2 regions of the Klebsiella sp. PK18 genome follow, and region 1 is predicted to be linked to the other one. Evidence: predicted binding sites of a transcription regulator. Region 1 holds the regulator's gene; the other holds the start of a gene.
What was found. The regulator sigma-54, encoded in region 1, starts transcription at its own class of promoters, with help from an activator protein. The targets are predictions, from matches to a motif close to GTTGGCACANNTTTCGCTNT.
Positions count from the first base shown of each region.

Region 2: the regulator sigma-54 is predicted to act here: its motif matches at 911-930, upstream of glnA (glutamate--ammonia ligase).

Region 1 is NZ_CM173493.1:532,210-542,527, reverse strand. Features, by position in the region: gene kdsC (3-deoxy-manno-octulosonate-8-phosphatase KdsC) at 1-56, shown strand, start outside; gene lptC (LPS export ABC transporter periplasmic protein LptC) at 53-628, shown strand; gene lptA (lipopolysaccharide ABC transporter substrate-binding protein LptA) at 597-1,142, shown strand; gene lptB (LPS export ABC transporter ATP-binding protein) at 1,149-1,874, shown strand; gene rpoN (RNA polymerase factor sigma-54) at 1,922-3,355, shown strand; gene hpf (ribosome hibernation promoting factor) at 3,378-3,665, shown strand; gene ptsN (PTS IIA-like nitrogen regulatory protein PtsN) at 3,736-4,224, shown strand; gene rapZ (RNase adapter RapZ) at 4,270-5,124, shown strand; gene npr (PTS phosphocarrier protein NPr) at 5,121-5,393, shown strand; gene mtgA (monofunctional biosynthetic peptidoglycan transglycosylase) at 5,457-6,182, opposite strand; gene elbB (isoprenoid biosynthesis glyoxalase ElbB) at 6,179-6,832, opposite strand; gene arcB (aerobic respiration two-component sensor histidine kinase ArcB) at 7,066-9,405, opposite strand; gene uxuA (mannonate dehydratase) at 9,555-10,318, opposite strand, start outside.
Region 2 is NZ_CM173493.1:5,542,382-5,552,699, forward strand. Features, by position in the region: gene typA (ribosome-dependent GTPase TypA) at 1-639, opposite strand, end outside; gene glnA (glutamate--ammonia ligase) at 1,018-2,427, shown strand; gene glnL (nitrogen regulation protein NR(II)) at 2,616-3,665, shown strand; gene glnG (nitrogen regulation protein NR(I)) at 3,674-5,083, shown strand; gene AC3EMD_RS27130 (YshB family small membrane protein) at 5,194-5,304, shown strand; gene hemN (oxygen-independent coproporphyrinogen III oxidase) at 5,344-6,717, opposite strand; gene yihI (Der GTPase-activating protein YihI) at 6,906-7,412, opposite strand; gene yihA (ribosome biogenesis GTP-binding protein YihA/YsxC) at 7,997-8,629, shown strand; gene spfP (small protein SpfP) at 8,764-8,811, opposite strand; gene polA (DNA polymerase I) at 8,977-10,318, opposite strand, start outside.

The sequences.
Region 1 (10,318 bases):
ATTTGTTACTATTGGCGCAGGGCAAGTTGGATGAGGCCAAAGGGCAATCAATATGAGTAAAACCAGACGTTGGGTTATCATTTTACTGTCGCTGCTCGCGCTGATCCTCATCGGCCTGAATCTGGCGAATACGGACGACACGGCCCAGCCGGAGGTCAATCCCAACGACCCGACGTATAAAAGCGAACATACCGACACCGTCGTGTACAGCCCGGAAGGCGCCCTGAGCTATCGGCTGATTGCCGAGCATGTGGAATACTTTTCCGATCAGGAGGTTTCCTGGTTTACCAAGCCGGTGATGACCACCTTTGATACCAATAAGGTGCCAACCTGGTCAATCAGGGCAGATAAAGCGAAGCTGACGAATGACCGAATGCTCTATCTTTACGGGCACGTTGAGGTGAATGCGCTCGCGCCTGACTCTCAACTGCGCAAAATTACGACGGATAACGCCCAGATAAATCTGGTCACACAGGACGTTACCTCCGATGACATGGTGACGTTATACGGCACCACATTTAATTCCAGCGGCCTGAAAATGCGTGGAAACCTTCGCAGCAAAAATGCCGAGCTGATTGAAAAGGTGAGAACCTCTTATGAAATTCAGAACAAACAAACTCAGCCTTAAGATTGCGCTCGCCGGCGCTTTACTGGCCGCCAGCCTGCCGGCCCTGGCCAAGACGGGAGATACCGATCAGCCGATCCATATCGAGTCCGATCAGCAGTCACTGGATATGCAGGGCAACGTCGTCACTTTCACCGGTAACGTGGTCGTCACCCAGGGGACGATCAAAATTAACGCTGATAAAGTGGTGGTCACCCGTCCGGGCAATGAGAAAGGTAAAGAGGTGATCGAAGGCTTCGGTAACCCGGCCACCTTCTACCAGATGCAGGATAACGGCAAGCCGGTAAAAGGCCGGGCGTCGAAAATGCGCTACGAGCTGCAGAATGATTACGTCGTGCTGACCGGCAACGCTTACCTTGAGCAGCTCGACAGCAATATCAAGGGCGATAAGATCACCTATCTGGTGAAAGAGCAAAAAATGCAGGCCTTCAGCGACAAAGGTCGACGCGTCACCACCGTTCTGGTGCCGTCTGAGCTGCAGGATAAAAGCGGCAATCAGCAAAAGAAGAGTAACTAATTCGTTATGGCAACCTTAACTGCGAAGAACCTCGCCAAAGCTTATAAAGGCCGCCGCGTGGTGGAAGATGTCAGTCTCACCGTTAACTCCGGAGAGATTGTCGGCTTGCTCGGCCCGAACGGCGCCGGTAAAACCACCACCTTCTACATGGTGGTCGGCATTGTGCCGCGCGACGCGGGCAATATTATTATCGATGACGAAGACATCAGTCTGCTACCGCTGCACGCGCGCGCGCGCCGGGGCATCGGCTATCTGCCGCAGGAAGCCTCTATTTTTCGTCGTCTGAGCGTCTATGACAACCTGATGGCGGTCCTGCAGATCCGTGACGATTTAACCAGCGAACAGCGGGAAGATCGCGCCAAAGAGCTGATGGAAGAGTTTCATATTGAGCACCTGCGCGACAGCCTCGGTCAGGCGCTCTCCGGTGGTGAACGCCGCCGTGTCGAAATCGCTCGCGCGCTGGCGGCGAACCCGAAATTTATCCTTCTGGATGAACCCTTTGCCGGTGTTGACCCCATCTCCGTTATCGATATCAAACGCATCATTGAACACCTGCGCGACAGCGGCCTCGGCGTACTGATCACCGACCATAACGTCAGAGAGACCCTCGCCGTCTGCGAACGGGCGTATATTGTCAGTCAGGGACACCTTATTGCTCATGGTACGCCGCAGCAGATCCTCGAAGATGAGCAGGTTAAGCGCGTGTATCTTGGGGAAGACTTCAGACTCTGATAGGGTAGAGGTTACAGACGTTTTAGCCGGAGATATTTACCCTGAACATGAAGCAAGGTTTGCAATTAAGGCTTAGCCAACAGCTTGCCATGACGCCGCAACTGCAGCAGGCTATTCGTTTGCTGCAGTTGTCCACGTTAGAACTCCAGCAAGAGCTCCAGCAAGCGCTGGAAAGTAACCCATTGCTTGAGCAAACCGATCTTCACGACGAGGTAGAGGCGAAAGAAGTGGAGGACCGCGAGTCCCTCGATACCGTCGATGCGCTTGAGCAAAAAGAGATGCCGGACGAGCTCCCTCTCGATGCCAGCTGGGATGAAATCTATACCGCCGGTACGCCGTCAGGCAACGGCGTGGATTATCAGGACGACGAGCTGCCCGTCTATCAAGGCGAAACCACTCAGACGCTGCAGGATTATCTGATGTGGCAGGTCGAGCTGACGCCCTTCACCGACACCGACCGCGCCATTGCCACCTCCATCGTCGACGCCGTCGACGATACGGGCTATCTCACCATTCAGATTGAAGACATCGTCGACAGCATTGGCGATGACGAAATCGGCCTGGAAGAGGTGGAGGCCGTTCTGAAGCGCATCCAGCGTTTTGATCCGGTTGGCGTCGCGGCGAAAGATCTGCGCGACTGCCTGCTGATCCAGCTGTCGCAATTCGCTAAAGAGACGCCGTGGCTGGAAGAGGCCCGGTTGATTATCAGCGACCATCTCGATCTGCTGGCTAACCACGATTTCCGCACCCTGATGCGAGTGACGCGCCTGAAAGAAGAGGTGCTGAAAGAGGCGGTGAATCTGATCCAGTCGCTGGATCCCCGCCCTGGCCAGTCCATTCATACCAGTGAACCGGAATATGTCATTCCCGACGTACTGGTCCGCAAGGTCAGCGGCCGCTGGACCGTGGAGCTCAACGCCGACAGCATTCCCCGGCTGAAGATTAATCAGCAATATGCGGCAATGGGCAACAGCGCCCGCAATGACGCCGACGGCCAGTTCATTCGCAGCAATCTGCAGGAAGCCCGCTGGCTAATCAAAAGTCTCGAAAGCCGCAACGATACGCTGCTGCGCGTCAGCCGCTGCATCGTTGAACAGCAGCAGGCTTTTTTCGAACAGGGTGAAGAGTATATGAAGCCGATGGTGCTGGCCGATATCGCCCAGGCTGTCGAGATGCATGAATCCACCATTTCCCGTGTCACCACGCAAAAATATCTGCACAGTCCGCGCGGTATTTTTGAACTGAAGTATTTCTTCTCCAGCCATGTGAATACCGAAGGCGGCGGCGAAGCCTCGTCGACGGCCATTCGCGCGTTGGTGAAGAAGTTAATCGCCGCGGAAAACCCCGCGAAGCCGTTGAGCGACAGTAAGCTCACCTCCATGCTGTCCGAGCAGGGTATCATGGTCGCGCGCCGCACTGTCGCGAAGTACAGAGAGTCTTTATCCATTCCGCCGTCAAACCAGCGTAAACAACTGGTCTGACACAACCGATAAGGAAGACACTATGCAGCTCAACATTACAGGACACAACGTCGAGATCACCCCCGCGATGCGCGACTTCGTCACGGCGAAGTTCAGCAAACTGGAGCAATTTTTCGACCGGATCAATCAGGTCTATATTGTGTTAAAAGTAGAGAAAGTGACGCAAATTGCGGACGCGAATCTGCATGTCAACGGTGGCGAAATCCATGCCAGTGCGGAAGGGCAGGATATGTATGCAGCTGTCGATGGTCTTATCGACAAGCTGGCAAGGCAGTTAACGAAGCACAAAGATAAACTAAAACAACACTAATTGTCCGGGCCCCCCTGCGTCCGTCGTGGTTTAACATCGGCGGCGGGCGCGGGGGCGCTCAGGTGAAATTATGATGAACAACGATTCGGCTCTACAACTGAGCAACGTCCTGAACCAGGAATGTACCCGTAGCCAGGTTCACTGCCAGAGCAAGAAGCGTGCTCTGGAAATCATTAGCGAACTGGCCGCCAAACAGTTAAGTTTGCCGCCGCAGGTGGTGTTCGAAGCGATCCTCACCCGCGAAAAAATGGGCAGTACCGGGATTGGCAATGGTATTGCCATTCCTCACGGTAAACTGGAAGAGGATACGCTGCGTGCTGTCGGCGTTTTTGTCCAGCTGGAAACCCCCATCGCCTTCGACGCGATCGACAATCAGCCTGTCGACCTGCTGTTCGCGCTGCTGGTGCCAGCCGACCAGACAAAGACTCACCTGCATACGCTCTCCCTGGTGGCCAAACGGCTGGCGGACAAAGCGATTTGCCGTCGCCTGCGCGCGGCGCAGAGCGATGAAGAGTTGTATGAGATCATCACCGAAGCAGGAAGCAGCGATGACGCATAACGGCAGTCGCACCTTATCCTTTATCGTACTGAGGAGAAACGGTACATGGTACTGATGATCGTCAGCGGCCGCTCGGGCTCGGGGAAATCCGTCGCTCTGCGAGCGCTGGAAGATATGGGCTTTTACTGCGTGGATAACCTGCCGGTCGTGCTGCTGCCCGATCTGGCGCGGTCGCTGGCTGACCGCAATATCTCCGCGGCCGTCAGCATCGACGTGCGTAACATGCCGGAATCACCGGAAATCTTTGAACAGGCGATGCAGAACCTGCCGGAATGCTTTTCTCCGCAATTGCTGTTCCTTGATGCCGATCGTAATACCCTGATCCGCCGTTACAGCGATACTCGTCGCTTACACCCGCTCTCCAGCAAGAATCTGTCGCTCGAAAGCGCCATCGACGAAGAGAGCGACCTGCTGGAGCCACTGCGCTCCCGTGCGGATCTGATCGTCGATACGTCCGAAATGTCGGTGCATGAGCTGGCGGAAATGCTGCGTACTCGCTTGTTAGGCAAACGCGAGCGTGAGCTGACGATGGTCTTCGAATCCTTCGGCTTCAAGCACGGTATTCCGATCGATGCTGATTACGTCTTTGACGTGCGCTTTCTGCCAAACCCGCACTGGGATCCGAAACTGCGTCCAATGACCGGTCTGGATAAACCGGTGGCCGCCTTCCTTGACCGGCACACCGAAGTGCACAACTTTATTTACCAGACCCGGAGCTATCTTGAGCTATGGTTACCGATGCTGGAGACTAACAATCGCAGCTATCTGACGGTGGCCATTGGCTGCACCGGTGGTAAACATCGTTCGGTTTATATTGCTGAACAACTGGCTGACTACTTCCGCTCCCGCGGCAAGAACGTACAGTCTCGTCATCGGACGCTGGAAAAACGTAAATCATGACCGTAAAGCAGACCGTTGAAATCACCAATAAGCTGGGCATGCACGCCCGCCCGGCGATGAAACTGTTTGAGCTGATGCAGAATTTCGATGCCGAAGTACTGCTGCGCAACGATGAAGGCACGGAGGCGGAAGCAAACAGCGTGATTGCCCTGCTGATGCTGGACTCCGCGAAAGGGCGGCAGATAGAGGTGGAAGCCAGCGGTCCGCAGGAAGTTGAGGCGCTCGCCGCGGTGATTGCTCTTTTTAATGCCGGATTTGATGAAGACTAAGCGTCACGCTTCCCGGCGACGGCCGACTGGCGACAGTGCCAGCCCCGGCGCCGGATTCACGCGCTAATACAGCTTATGCTCGCGCATAAACCCTTCCCCGCCCAGCTGTCGCATCTGGCGTAAGATCCAGGCCTGGCGGCTGCGCACATAGCCCGAAGGCGCGTCAGCGCGATAGCGGATCGGATTTGGCAGCACCGCGGCCAGCAGAGCCGCTTCCCCCGGCGTCAGCTGGCTGGCAGGCTTGTGAAAATAGCGCTGCGCGGCCGCTTCCACACCAAATATCCCATCGCCAAACTCGGCAATATTCAGGTAGACGGTCAGGATCCGCTTTTTACTCCAGACGGTTTCTATACCGACCGTCAGCCCGGCTTCCAGCCCCTTACGCAACCAGCTGCGGCCATCCCATAAAAACAGGTTTTTCGCCGTCTGCTGCGACAGCGTTGACGCGCCGCGGATGCGGGTATCATGACGCTCATTGTGCGCCAGCGCTTTTTCTATCGCCGATACATCGAACCCCCAATGTTCCGGGAACTTTTGATCTTCGGCGGCAATCACCGCCAGCCCCATCCACGGAGAGATCTCATCCATGCCGACCCAATCAGAGTGCGCCAGATAGTGGACATCTCCGGAGAGCCAGGCGCTCACCTGCCGCTCAAGCATCACCGCCGAAAACGGCACCGGCAGCACGCTAAACAGCGCGATCCCCCCGCCCCAGAAGACGGCGGCGATCAGCAGCAGACGCAGCGCCAGTCGTTTTAGCAGCGCAAAGGGCGCAACGCGGAGCCTCATGCGCTCAGCGCCAGCACGCGGGCGACCAGCTTTTCGATCCCGGTGGCGGCTTGAGCAATATTCTCTGCCAGCATATACGCCGGGGTGGTGACCACTTTGTTCTCTTCATCCACCACGATGTCGTCGACCGGGCAAGGCACGTGCTCCGCCCCCATCTCTTCGACCACATCGGCAGTATCGAGATCGGTCCCGATGGTTATGCGCAGCGGAAACGCAAAAATCTTCGGCAGCAGCGCCGGGGCAATGCACATGAAACCCAGCGGTTTGCCGGCCTGATGCATCGCCAGTGCCAGAGCCTGCAGATCGCGGTCCACCTGACATTCGCTGCCCTCGGCGGCGAAGCTGCTTAAATTTTTCGCCGCGCCGAAGCCGCCGGGGACGATCAGCGCGTCCAGCGTCTCCGCACGCGCCTGCGTCAGCGGTAAGATGTCGCCGCGGGCAATTCGCGCCGCTTCCACCAGCACATTGCGTTGCTCCGTCAGCGATTCCCCCGTCAGATGGTTGATGACGTCGCGCTGCGGTTTATCGGGTGCAAAGCACACCGCCTGCGCGCCGTTGCGCGCGATCGCCAGCAGGGTAATCACCGCTTCATGAATTTCACTGCCGTCGTACACGCCGCAGCCGCTCAGTACCACACCAATTTTTTTCATCGCTTTCGCTCCTCCATGCAACTCGCTGAAACCAGTCAAAAATGTCGATTTACTCGCTATGCTTCACATATTTTACTGATTCATGTAACAAATTAGTTAAGCTTTGCTATCTTAATGAGCGAGCAATCCACTTCTCAGGTTGCGCCACGTAACAACATCACTCAAATAACACTGGCTCAACCACCAGTTCCCTGGTGTTGGCGCAGTATTCGCGCACCCCGGTCTGTCCGGGGTCATTTTTTCCCGGCCTTCGCCACCCACGCCTTCAGTACCGCCACGTCGTTTTGCCACTCAGATTTCATCTCTTCAACCCATTCAGCGACATTATCAGACCAGGCTGGCAGATCCGGCGTCTGGATCTGCTGCCCCAGCTGCTGGATGTGGCGCAGACCAATAGAACCCGCCGCCCCTTTGATCTTATGCCCCTCTTCGACAATCCCTTTTTGATCGCGGGCGGTGAGATTGGACTCGAGGACAGACATATAGCCCGGCATCATCTTCTCAAACACCGCGAGGCCATCGTTGATAAGCTTCGGTCCCACCAGTTCGATATATTGCTCCAGCATATCGGTATCCAGCACCGCGTCGGCTTTATGCAGATCGGCCGCCGGCGCTTCCTGCGCTTCCTCTTCCGGCGCATCCCAAAATTTCTTGATCATGGCCGTGAGCGCTGGCACCGACAACGGCTTGCTCAGCACATCGTCCATCCCGGCGTCGAGATACTCTTTCTTATTCTTCAGTACGTTGGCGGTCAGGGCCACCAGCGGCGGCAGCTCATCCGCGGCAAAGTTCTGTTTTAGCTGGCGAGAGATATCCAGCCCCGTCATATCCGGCAATTGAATATCCAGCAACACCAGGTCGTACTCGCCTGGCTCAAACATCTCCAGCGCGGCTTTCCCGGTCATGGCGACATCCACGCTGTTGCCCAGCTTTTCCAGCACCGAACGGGCCACAATGACGTTGAGCTCAATGTCTTCCACCAGCAGCACGTTAAGCGCGGGTAATGGCATGTCGTCTTCCGCCAGCGTATCTTCCACTTCTTCCGCAATGGCAGGCGCATGGACGGTGAGCGTAAAGGTCGCCCCTTTACCCGGCTGGCTGGTTACGCTGATATCGCCGCCCATATTGCGCGCCAGGCGACGCGAGACAGCGAGACCAATGCCGGTTCCGGTAGCTGGTTTGCCGCCGTGGCTGTCTTTGACCTGGTAATACATGGCGAAAATTTTGTCCTGTTCCGCTTCAGGAATACCAATTCCGGAGTCTTCCACTTCGAAGTGCAGGATATCGCCTTCGTCATAGCGCACGCGGACATTCACCCCGCCGCCCTGGGGGGTAAACTTCACGGCGTTGCTGATAAGGTTCCACAGGATCTGGCGCAAACGCGTACCGTCGGTGATCACTTTATGCGGTAGCGGTAGCGAGGGATCCAATACAAAGCGCAGGCCCTTCTGCTGGGCCTGCAGACCGGAGAGGTTTTCAAGGTCGGCAAGGAAGCTGGTGAAGTCCACCGGCTGGTTATCGAGCTGTACCTTACGGCGCTCCATTTTATCCATGTCGATAATATCATTGAAGATATTCCCCAGCGTCACCGCCGAGACATGGATGGTTTTCAGGTATTTCTCCTGCTCGCTGGTCAGTTCGGTATCCAGCAAAATACGGCTCAGCCCGACGATCCCGTTTAGCGGGGTACGCAGCTCATGGCTGATGGTCGAGATAAAGGTAGTTTTATCCCGGCTGGCGCGCTCGAGGGCGTCCTGATAGCGTTTTCGTTCGGTGATATCGCGCCCGAAGCCCATCAGGCCGCGACGCTTACCGACGCGATCGTAGTACGGGACCTTGCGGATTTCGAAGCACGCTTTGCGACCATCGGGATAGTCCAGCCACTGCTCATAGGTCAGCGATACATTGTGGCGGAACACCTTCTCGTCGGTTTCCAGCACCTTTTCCGCGGCCTCTTCGCTATAGACGTCCTGCGGTTTGAGATGGATCAGCTGTTTCTCACTTTTGCCGGTCAACAGCTCCATCGCCCGGTTACAGCCTGAAAACTCCTTATCCTCATTGCGGTAGAAAACCAGATCTGGCGAAGCGTCGAGGAAAGAGCGCAGAAAGGAGGATTGCTGTTCGAGTTGGATCTGCGTCTCTTCACGCTCTTTCATCTCGATCTTCAACTGCTCGAGAGTGGTCTCGCGCTCGGCTTCCGCCTTTTCACGTTCGCCAATCTCCTGATTCAACTGCGCGATGTTATCTTTCAGCTGCACGTTCAGCTTCAGATCGCGCTCGCGCATCTCCTCCAGCTTGTCCACCAGCCGCGAAAGACGCTGGCGGGACTCTTCGAGCTGCTCCACCACCACCGAGAGAAAGTAGACCGCCCAGGGGGTGATCAGCAGACCGAAGAAGATAGAGCGGATAACGTCGATACTTTCAACCTGGCCATGCAGCACCATAGTGACCGCCATCTGTACCACAATGGCCAGCACCACCAGCGCAAGAGCCAACAGCATCGAAAAGCGGACCAGACCCAGCTTCATCATCAGGTCGACATAATACTGCGCCAGCATACGAATTTGCTTCATAGGGGATTCCTTCACGACAACTCCGCACAATAATACTCAATTCTGAGCAATGCGCTGTAAGTTGTGCAAAAAATGCGGGAAGGAGCTGATATGACGGCTGGTCGCCAAGGCGAACCAGCCGCTAAAAAGAGGCAAGGTCAGGAGAACGATTAGCGCTTGCTTAACGCCTCCCAGAGCCCCTTCAGGTAGGTCACGCCGAGAGCGCGGTCGTACAAGCCATAGCCTGGCCGTCCGGTCTCTCCCCAGATAAAGCGGCCATGATCCGGGCGAATATAGCCGTCGAACCCGTTGTCATACAGCGCTTGCATCACCTTGTACATATCCAGGGAACCGTACTCTGACGGATGGGCGCACTCGTAAAAATCTTTATCCCGTATCAGCTTAATATTGCGGACGTGGGCAAAGTGGATCCGTTTGCGCCGGGTAAACTCTGCCAGGATGGCGTACACATCGTTATCCGGATCTTCGGCAATCGAGCCGGTGCAGAGCGTGATGCCGTTAGCGGGCGAATCGACGGCCCGGCAGATCCAGTCCAGATCGTCGCGGTTTTTGACCACCCGCGGCAGGCCAAAAATGGAGTACGGCGGATCGTCCGGATGGATCGCCATTTTCACCCCGACCTCTTCACAGACCGGGATCACCGCCCGCAGAAAATAGACCAGGTTCTCCCGCAGCTTGTGGTCATCCACCGCGCTATATTTGGCAAACAGGGTCTGCACCTCCGCCAGCCTTTCTGGCTCCCAGCCCGGCAAGGCGAAGCCGTTTGAGTTCTCCAGTACCTCTTTCACTACGTCTTCCAGCCGTTTATCGATATCTTTCTTCTCAAAAGCCATCGTCAACGAACCATCCGGCAGGACGTAGTTCATATCCGTCTTCATCCAGTCAAAAACCGGCATGAAGTTATAACAGATAA
Region 2 (10,318 bases), 600 kb from region 1:
GTCCAGCTGAGAGATCTGCATCTGCAGCGGACCGTCAAGGTCAACGTCCGGCGCCGGCACGCGATCAACAATCGCCTGGTACAGCGGGGTCATGTCGTCAGCCATGTCTTCGTGGTCCAGACCCGCGATACCGTTCAGCGCGGACGCGTAAACGATCGGGAAGTCCAGCTGTTCGTCGGTCGCATCAAGGTTAACGAACAGGTCGAAGACCTGATCGACAACCCAGTCCGGACGGGCGCCCGGGCGGTCAACTTTGTTGATGACCACGATCGGCTTCAGGCCGTGGGCAAAAGCTTTTTTGGTCACGAAGCGCGTTTGCGGCATCGGGCCATCAAAGGCATCGACCACCAGCAGCACAGAGTCAACCATGGACATAACACGCTCAACCTCACCTCCGAAGTCGGCGTGCCCTGGGGTATCAACGATGTTGATACGGTAATCATTCCATTTGATTGCGGTGTTTTTCGCGAGGATGGTAATCCCACGCTCTTTCTCCAAATCGTTGGAGTCCATCACACGTTCTTGTGCTTCAGTACGTGCGTCGAACGTACCGGATTGCTGTAGCAGCTTGTCAACCAGGGTAGTTTTACCATGGTCAACGTGCGCGATGATGGCGATATTACGCAGATTTTCGATCACAACTTTGCCTCAGGCATTAGAAATAGCGCGTTATTGTACACGTATTAAGCGAAGGACTGAACAGGATCACAAACATCCTCCGCAAACAAGTATTGCAGAGTTTCTTTGTGACCGCTTTCACGGAGCGATAAAAGGGCACCGTAACAAAAATTGCACCAAAATGGTGCTCAATGTTCACACTGAGGCACTACTTTGGTGCATTATCTCCATCATGGTGCAGTCCTTTTGCACTATGGTGCGCATGATACAGCGTTTTATAGGGCATTTAAAAGTTGGCACAGATTTCGCTTTATATTTTTTAAGGCAACAACGCCACTTTTAAGCAGTATGAAGTTTTCGTTACCACGACGACAATGACCAATCCGGGAGAGTTTAAGTATGTCCGCTGAACACGTTTTGACGATGCTGAACGAGCACGAAGTGAAGTTTGTCGATCTGCGCTTCACCGATACCAAAGGTAAAGAACAGCACGTCACGATTCCGTCTCATCAGGTAAATGCCGAATTCTTCGAAGAAGGCAAAATGTTTGATGGCTCCTCGATCGGTGGCTGGAAAGGTATCAACGAATCTGACATGGTCCTGATGCCGGACGCTTCCACCGCGGTCATTGACCCGTTCTACGAAGAACCGACCCTGATCATCCGCTGCGATATCCTCGAGCCAGGCACCCTGCAGGGCTATGACCGTGACCCGCGCTCCATCGCGAAACGCGCTGAAGAGTACCTGCGCGCCACTGGCATCGCTGACACCGTCCTGTTCGGGCCAGAACCAGAATTCTTCCTGTTCGACGACATCCGTTTTGGCGCCTCTATCTCCGGCTCCCATGTCGCGATCGATGACATCGAAGGTGCGTGGAACTCCTCCACCAAATACGAAGGCGGTAACAAAGGTCACCGTCCGGGCGTGAAAGGGGGTTACTTCCCGGTTCCGCCAGTAGACTCTTCACAGGATATCCGCTCTACCATGTGTATGATCATGGAAGAGATGGGTCTGGTTGTTGAAGCTCATCACCACGAAGTGGCTACCGCAGGTCAGAACGAAGTGGCAACTCGCTTCAACACCATGACCAAAAAAGCGGACGAAATTCAGATTTACAAATACGTTGTTCACAACGTCGCTCACCGCTTCGGTAAAACCGCGACCTTTATGCCGAAACCAATGTTTGGCGATAACGGCTCCGGCATGCACTGCCATATGTCTCTGGCGAAAAACGGGACTAACCTGTTCTCCGGCGACAAATACGCAGGTCTGTCTGAGCAGGCGCTGTTCTACATCGGCGGCGTAATCAAACACGCTAAAGCTATCAACGCCCTGGCGAACCCGACCACCAACTCCTACAAGCGTCTGGTCCCGGGTTACGAAGCGCCGGTTATGCTGGCTTACTCTGCGCGTAACCGCTCTGCCTCCATCCGTATTCCGGTGGTGACCTCTCCGAAAGCGCGTCGTATCGAAGTGCGCTTCCCGGACCCGGCTGCCAACCCGTACCTGTGCTTTGCGGCGCTGCTGATGGCTGGCCTTGATGGTATCAAGAACAAAATCCATCCGGGCGAAGCAATGGACAAAAACCTGTATGACCTGCCGCCGGAAGAAGCGAAAGAGATCCCGCAGGTTGCAGGCTCTCTGGAAGAAGCCCTGCAGGCCCTGGATGCTGACCGCGAGTTCCTGACGGCTGGCGGCGTGTTCACCAATGACGCTATCGATGCTTACATCGCCCTGCGTCTGGAAGAGAACGACCGCGTACGCATGACTCCGCATCCGGTTGAGTTCGAACTGTACTACAGCGTCTAATTTTGCTGTAAATCCAGGGTATGTCGTGTTGTGGCGCGGGATGCCCGGGATATTTTGTTGCCGTGGAAACTTTCAGCCCATCTCAGGATGGGCTTTTTTCTCCACCAACACGCTGATCTCGCGAGCTTTTTACCGATAAAAAGCTATACTGCACTAAATTGGTGCACTCTTTTTCAGGAGACTGTCGAATGGCAACAGGCACACTGCCCGATGCTGGGCAGATCCTCAACTCTCTTATCAACAGTATCTTACTGGTCGATGATGACCTGGCGGTGCACTTTGCCAATCCTGCGGCGCAGCAGCTGCTGGCGCAAAGTTCACGCAAGCTGTTTGGCACCCCGTTACCTGAGCTGTTGAGCTATTTTTCATTGAATATCGGGCTGATGCAGGAGAGCCTGCAGGCGGGCCAGGGGTTTACCGATAACGAAGTGACGCTGGTTATTGATGGCCGCTCGCACATCCTGTCGCTGACCGCCCAGCGGCTGCCGGAAGGCTTTATTCTGCTGGAAATGGCGCCGATGGATAACCAGCGCCGCCTGAGCCAGGAGCAGCTGCAGCACGCGCAGCAGGTCGCCGCCCGCGATCTGGTCCGCGGCCTGGCACATGAGATAAAAAATCCGTTAGGCGGCCTGCGCGGCGCGGCACAGCTGCTCAGCAAAGCCCTGCCCGACCCGGCGCTAACGGAATATACCAAAGTGATCATCGAGCAGGCTGACCGGCTGAGAAATCTGGTCGATCGCCTGCTTGGGCCACAGCATCCGGGCATGCACGTTACTGAAAGTATCCATAAAGTCGCCGAGCGGGTAGTGAAACTGGTCTCCATGGAGTTACCGGACAACGTGAAGTTAATCCGTGATTACGACCCCAGCCTACCAGAGCTACCCCACGACCCGGATCAAATTGAACAGGTGTTGCTGAACATCGTCCGTAATGCGCTGCAGGCGCTGGGGCCGGAAGGGGGTGAAATTGTTCTCCGCACCCGCACCGCTTTCCAGCTGACGCTGCACGGGGTGCGTTATCGCCTCGCCGCACGTATTGACGTTGAAGATAATGGCCCGGGTATTCCGCCCCATCTCCAGGATACGCTGTTTTATCCGATGGTCAGCGGCCGCGAAGGCGGTACCGGCCTGGGCTTATCTATCGCCCGCAGCCTTATCGATCAGCACTCCGGCAAAATTGAATTCACCAGCTGGCCGGGTCATACCGAATTTTCGGTATACCTGCCTATTCGGAAGTAGAGGTGTTTATGCAACGAGGGATAGCCTGGATCGTTGATGACGATAGCTCCATCCGCTGGGTGCTTGAACGCGCGCTCACCGGAGCCGGCTTGAGCTGCACAACGTTCGAAAGCGGCAATGAGGTGCTAGATGCCCTCACCACCAAAACCCCGGATGTACTGCTGTCAGATATCCGTATGCCGGGAATGGATGGTCTGGCGCTGCTCAAACAGATTAAGCAGCGTCATCCAATGCTTCCGGTCATCATAATGACCGCGCATTCCGATCTGGACGCTGCGGTTAGCGCTTATCAGCAAGGCGCGTTTGATTATCTGCCCAAACCTTTTGATATTGATGAAGCCGTCGCCCTGGTCGACCGGGCGATAAGCCACTATCAGGAGCAGCAACAGCCGCGAAATGCGCCAATAAGCAGCCCAACTGCCGACATCATCGGCGAAGCGCCGGCTATGCAGGATGTCTTTCGCATTATTGGCCGCTTGTCGCGCTCATCCATCAGCGTGCTGATTAATGGCGAATCCGGTACCGGTAAAGAGCTCGTCGCTCACGCACTGCATCGTCATAGCCCACGTTCAAAAGCGCCGTTTATCGCACTGAATATGGCGGCAATACCCAAAGACCTGATTGAGTCCGAGCTGTTCGGGCATGAAAAAGGGGCCTTTACCGGCGCCAATACCGTCCGCCAGGGACGCTTCGAACAGGCTGACGGCGGCACGCTATTCCTGGATGAAATTGGCGATATGCCGCTTGATGTCCAGACTCGTCTGCTGCGCGTGCTGGCGGATGGCCAGTTTTATCGCGTGGGCGGTTACGCGCCAGTGAAGGTCGATGTGCGGATCATCGCCGCCACCCACCAGAACCTGGAACAGCGCGTACAGGAGGGGAAATTTCGAGAAGATTTGTTCCACCGCCTGAACGTGATCCGGGTGCATTTACCGCCGCTGCGCGAGCGCCGGGAAGATATTCCACGCCTGGCCCGCCATTTTCTGCAGATAGCCGCCCGCGAGCTCGGTGTTGAAGCCAAACAGTTGCATCCGGAAACGGAGACAGCGCTGACACGCCTGGCGTGGCCTGGCAACGTCCGTCAGCTGGAAAACACCTGTCGCTGGCTCACCGTCATGGCCGCCGGCCAGGAGGTACTGACGCAGGATCTGCCGAGCGAACTGTTTGAGACCACGGTTCCGGACAGCCCGACGCAGATGCAGCCCGACAGCTGGGCGACGCTGCTGGGTCAGTGGGCCGATCGGGCGTTGCGATCCGGTCATCAAAACCTGCTCTCAGAAGCGCAACCCGAAATGGAGCGCACGCTGCTGACGACCGCCCTGCGCCATACCCAGGGGCACAAGCAGGAGGCTGCGCGTCTGCTGGGATGGGGTCGTAATACACTGACGCGTAAGCTAAAAGAGCTGGGAATGGAGTAGTGATTAACGGCATGATGAAAATTAGCCGTTCAGCGCAAAGTGCTGCTATTTTGTACTTTACTGTTCCGATGAGTTGAGTATGATCGTGCCCGGCATTAGGGGAGAGCATCATGTTTGAATCACTGGTGAGTATGATATCGAGCGGCGCCGCAGCCAGTCACACGCCACAAACGGCAGTCGCTGCCGTGCTGTGCGCTGCGCTGGTCGGGCTGTTCAGCTAATGGTTCCCCTCTCCCGCGGCCGCAGGAGAGGGGAAAACATTAAATGACCCGGGAGAACTGTTGCATCCGAGCTTTTTGCCGTAGATAGGCATCAAAGCACATGCAGATATTGCGGATCAGCAGTCGGCCTTTCGCCGTCACCTGAATGGCCTTATCATCCACAGCCACCAGCCCGTCATGCGCCAGCGGCGCCAGCAGCTTCAGGTCTTCAGCAAAATAAGACTGAAAATCCACATCCCACTGCGCCTCTACGGCCCCAATATCCAGACGGAAATTACAGATCAACGCCTTAATCACGTCGCGACGTAAACAGTCATCGCGGGTTAACGCGATCCCGCGCCATAGAGCGTCCCCTTGCTCTGCCACCTGCTGGTAGTACAGCTTCAGCTCTTTTTGGTTCTGGGCGTAGCTGTCGCCAATCATGCTGATCGCGGACACGCCCATCCCCAGCAGATCGGTATCCCCCTGGGTGGTGTAACCCTGGAAATTGCGGTGCAGTATGCCATGACGTTGCGCGACCGCTAATTCATCGTCTGGGCGAGCAAAGTGGTCCATGCCGATAAACTGATAGCCTGCCGCCGTCAGTGAACCGATGGTCTCCTGGAGGATCTCCAGCTTCTGTTCAGCGGTGGGCAGATCGGCATCTTTAATTTTGCGCTGTGCGGCAAAGAGCGTGGGCAGATGCGCATAGTTAAACACGCTCAGGCGGTCAGGATTGAGCTCGGCGACCTTTTGCAGGGTAAAGGCGAAGCTCTCCGGCGTTTGCTTCGGCAGGCCGTAGATGAGGTCGATATTGGTCGAGGTAAAACCAATCTCCCGCGCATGGTGGAGCAAATCAAAGATGAACGCTTCGTCCTGCTCACGGTTAACCAGGCGCTGAACCTCTTTATTGAAGTCCTGCACGCCCATACTCAGGCGGTTGAACCCCTCGGTGCGTAAATGATCGAGGACATCCAGCTCGATCTCACGTGGATCGACCTCAATGGAAATCTCGGCTTCCGCGCTGAAATGGAAGTGGCTGCGCAACAGATCCATCAGGCGACTGATTTGCGCCTTATTGAGATAGGTTGGCGTGCCGCCACCCCAGTGCAGTTGCTTAACCTGGCGACTGGCAAACAGCGGCGCGCGGTGGATGATCTCCTGTTCAAGGACATCGAGATATTGATCGGCCTTATGCTGCTGGCGGGTGACTATCTTATTGCAGCCGCAGAAATAACACAGCTTATGGCAAAACGGGATATGCACGTACAGCGACAGGGGACGCTGTGGGTAACGGGCCACAGCGGCATCGAATTCCGCCGCGCCAAATTGCGGTGAAAACTCCAGCGCGGTGGGATACGAGGTATAGCGCGGCCCGGAATAGTTATATTTCTGGATCAGGGCCAGATCCCAGTCGATTATCTGCTCAGACATGCTCACTCCTTCCGATGGTGCCGCCGACGGGTACGCCGTCCCGGCCCCACCGCACCGCGGGTCATGAGCCGGTTGCGCAGCCATTTCTGACGCCGCGACAACCGTCGTAGTTTAACGAATAACCACAGCAGATAACATATAACCAGAAGGGTTATAAGCAGTACCGGGAATCCGATGGGATGCAAATGTTAGTTTCCACCCTTCAGCAGACGCATCATATCTTCCTGACGCTCTTCCTCTTCTTCATCTTCGTCATCGTAAGAGAGGCCGAGCTGCTGCATCAGCTCATCAATGCGATCCAGTTTGGCGTCCACCCAGCTCTGCTCTTCAGCATTCAGGGTGCCGCCCTCTTCCAGACGTTCCAGCAGCGCGTCCAGGCGCTCATCATTCTCCAGCAACTCCAGCTCAGCCTGCGGTGAAAGCATAGGTTTCTCGCTCTTTGGTTTATGCTGCTTGGGGGCTGGGGTGCTGCTTTCGCTCACGCCCAGCGGGATCGGTTTTTTACTGCCGACGCGCGGGTCTTGCGTCTGGCTCTGTTTTTTGCCCGCTGAAGCCGCATCGCCGCCGTTCGCGCGACTGCCTGCCGCGTGACCACGATGTTTCTTCTGCCGTTTGCGATCGCGAGCTTCCTGATTTAACTCTTCACGCGACTTGCGGCCGGATTTGCCACGGGTGGCGGATGTCGGTTTTTTCATGGTGTGTAATCTTCAGACAGTATTATTCAGTATAGAATTGAGGCGGAATCTAGCAGAAAGCAAGCAAAGAAAAAAGGCGACAGATTACTCTGTCGCCTTTTTCCTCACTGACCACCCTTAACGGGCTTCTTCTTTCCCTGTTCGCTAACGACTTACCCTGTCTTTCCCTTAGCGTCCAACGGTCCCTGTTTCTTCCTTTTCCCTTTGAAACGTCTCCAAGACGCGCGTCATCCTGACTATCCTGTGGTCTTCGCCTCCTGGCGCTTCCTGACCCCTCGTCCTGAGTCTTAATCCTTTCAGCATCCCCGCCGTTGTGTATTACTTTACCCTGTTGACAAAAATCGACAACCAGCCAGGCCGTTAAAAAAACATTTTCAGATTTCTCTATTTTTATAACTTGTTTTTTTTCAGTTAATTACATCTGTATCGTCTTATTTTTCTCAGGTATGTCCTATACGAAGAATAGTCAATGTCTCACAAACCATATGGTTTTTACTTACAGGAACGGCGTGCGGTAAAAACAGCCTTTTTCTGCTGTTCAGGTATAATCCCTGCCATAGCCTGTTTTAACGGAGACGACCGTCTTGACCAACTGGAATTATCAACTGACGCACTTTGTCACTAGCGCGCCAGATATCCGCCATCTTCCTGCCGATACCGGCATTGAAGTGGCGTTCGCCGGCCGCTCCAACGCGGGAAAATCCAGCGCGCTAAATACGCTGACCAACCAGAAGAGCCTGGCGCGTACCTCCAAGACTCCTGGACGTACGCAGCTGATTAACCTGTTCGAAGTCGCCGAGGGCAAACGCCTGGTTGACCTGCCCGGCTATGGTTATGCGCAAGTACCTGAAGAGATGAAGATCAAGTGGCAGCGCGCTCTGGGAGAGTACCTGGAAAAACGTCTGTGCCTGAAGGGCCTGGTGGTGCTAATGGATATTCGCCACCCGCTTAAAGATCTCGATCAGCAAATGATCGAGTGGGCGGTAGAAAGCGATATTCAGGTGCTGGTGCTGTTGACCAAAGCCGATAAGCTCGCCAGCGGCGCGCGTAAAGCGCAAGTGAATATGGTGCGTGAAGCGGTACTGGCCTTCAATGGCGATATTCAGGTTGAACCTTTCTCTTCGCTGAAAAAATCCGGCGTGGATAAGCTACGACAGAAGCTGGATAGCTGGTTTAACGAAATCCCGCCGCAAGAAGCCGTTGAAGACGCCGAGTAACCCCCGCTTTTTCCGGATAACGGCGCGTAGCGCCCTATCCGGACGTTCATATTACGCGCTTTTAACTGCATCAAACTTTTCTTTCGCGCAATAAAAAACGCCCCGGTCATAAATGACCGGGGCGGCTAAAATATTCAGCCAAATCCGATTACGTGAAGTAAAAGGTCTGAAAGATAGAACATCTTACCTCTGTACCCTACGCGATTAACTCTACTCTTCTTTCGCTCACGGATAAAGCATTTTTTGTAGTTTTTTTTCACTATTTACATAGCAAATTCAAATGATCCTCACAAAACGCTATAAGTTATGTTGCTTACTTACAGAAAATCGCTTTGCGCTTTGTATACTTAGTGCGCTTGATCCCAGTTTTCGCCACTACCGACTTCCACCAGCAGCGGCACCGCCAGCGTAGTGCTGTTCTCCATCAGTTCATGGATTTTTTTCGACACGGCATCGAGCTCATCTTTATGCACTTCAAAGACCAGTTCATCGTGAACCTGCATGATCATCCGCACGCGAGGTTGCTCCTTCCGCAGCCATTCATCAACAGCAATCATCGCCCGCTTGATAATGTCTGCCGCTGTCCCCTGCATCGGGGCGTTGATCGCCGCACGTTCCGCGCCGGCGCGACGGGCACCATTGCTGGATTTAATATCCGGCAGATAGAGTCGACGGCCATCCAGCGTTTCAACGTACCCTTGCTCTTTCGCCTGAGCGCGGGTGCGCTCCATATACTCCAGGACGCCCGGGTAACGCTCGAAATAAAGATCCATATACTTCTGTGCTTCTTTACGCGGGATGTTCAGCTGGCGGGCCAGGCCGAAGGCGCTCATGCCATAGATGAGACCGAAGTTGATGGCTTTCGCACTGCGGCGTTGTTCGCTGCTGACGCTGTCCAGTGGTAAGCCAAACACTTCAGCCGCCGTCGCCCGGTGAATATCCTTCCCTTCTGCGAAAGCGGTCAGCAGGCCTTTATCCCGCGACAGGTGCGCCATAATACGCAGTTCGATTTGCGAGTAGTCCGCTGAGACAATGACGTAATCTTCCGGCGCGATAAACGCCTGGCGAATGCGCCGTCCTTCTTCGTTACGCACTGGAATATTTTGCAGGTTTGGATCGGTAGACGACAAACGGCCTGTGGCAGTAACCGCCTGATGATAGGAGGTATGCACGCGCCCCGTTTTAGGGTTAATCATCAGCGGCAGTTTATCGGTATAGGTCGACTTCAGTTTCGCCAGCCCGCGATACTCCAGAATCACTTTTGGCAACGGATAATCCAGCGCCAGCTCCTCCAGGACCTCTTCAGACGTGGATGGCGCGCCACCCGGCGTTTTCTTCAGCGGCTTGATACCCTGTTTCTCAAACAGGATCGTTTGCAGCTGTTTAGTGGAGGAGAGATTAAACGCTTCCCCGGCAATCTCATGTGCGCGCTGCTCCAGCTCAACCAGACGCTGGGCGATCTCCTGGGAATGCGCATGCAGCACGGCAGGGTCGATTTTCACGCCATTGCGCTCAACCCGAGACAGCACCGGCACCAGCGGCATTTCGATATGCTTAAAGATATTCAGCGGACCTTCATGCTGCTGCAGCTTCGGCCACATCTTCAGATGCAGCTGGAGCGTGACGTCGGCATCTTCCGCCGCGTAGCGGCCAGCCTCCTCCAGTGCAATCTGGTTAAAGGTGAGCTGG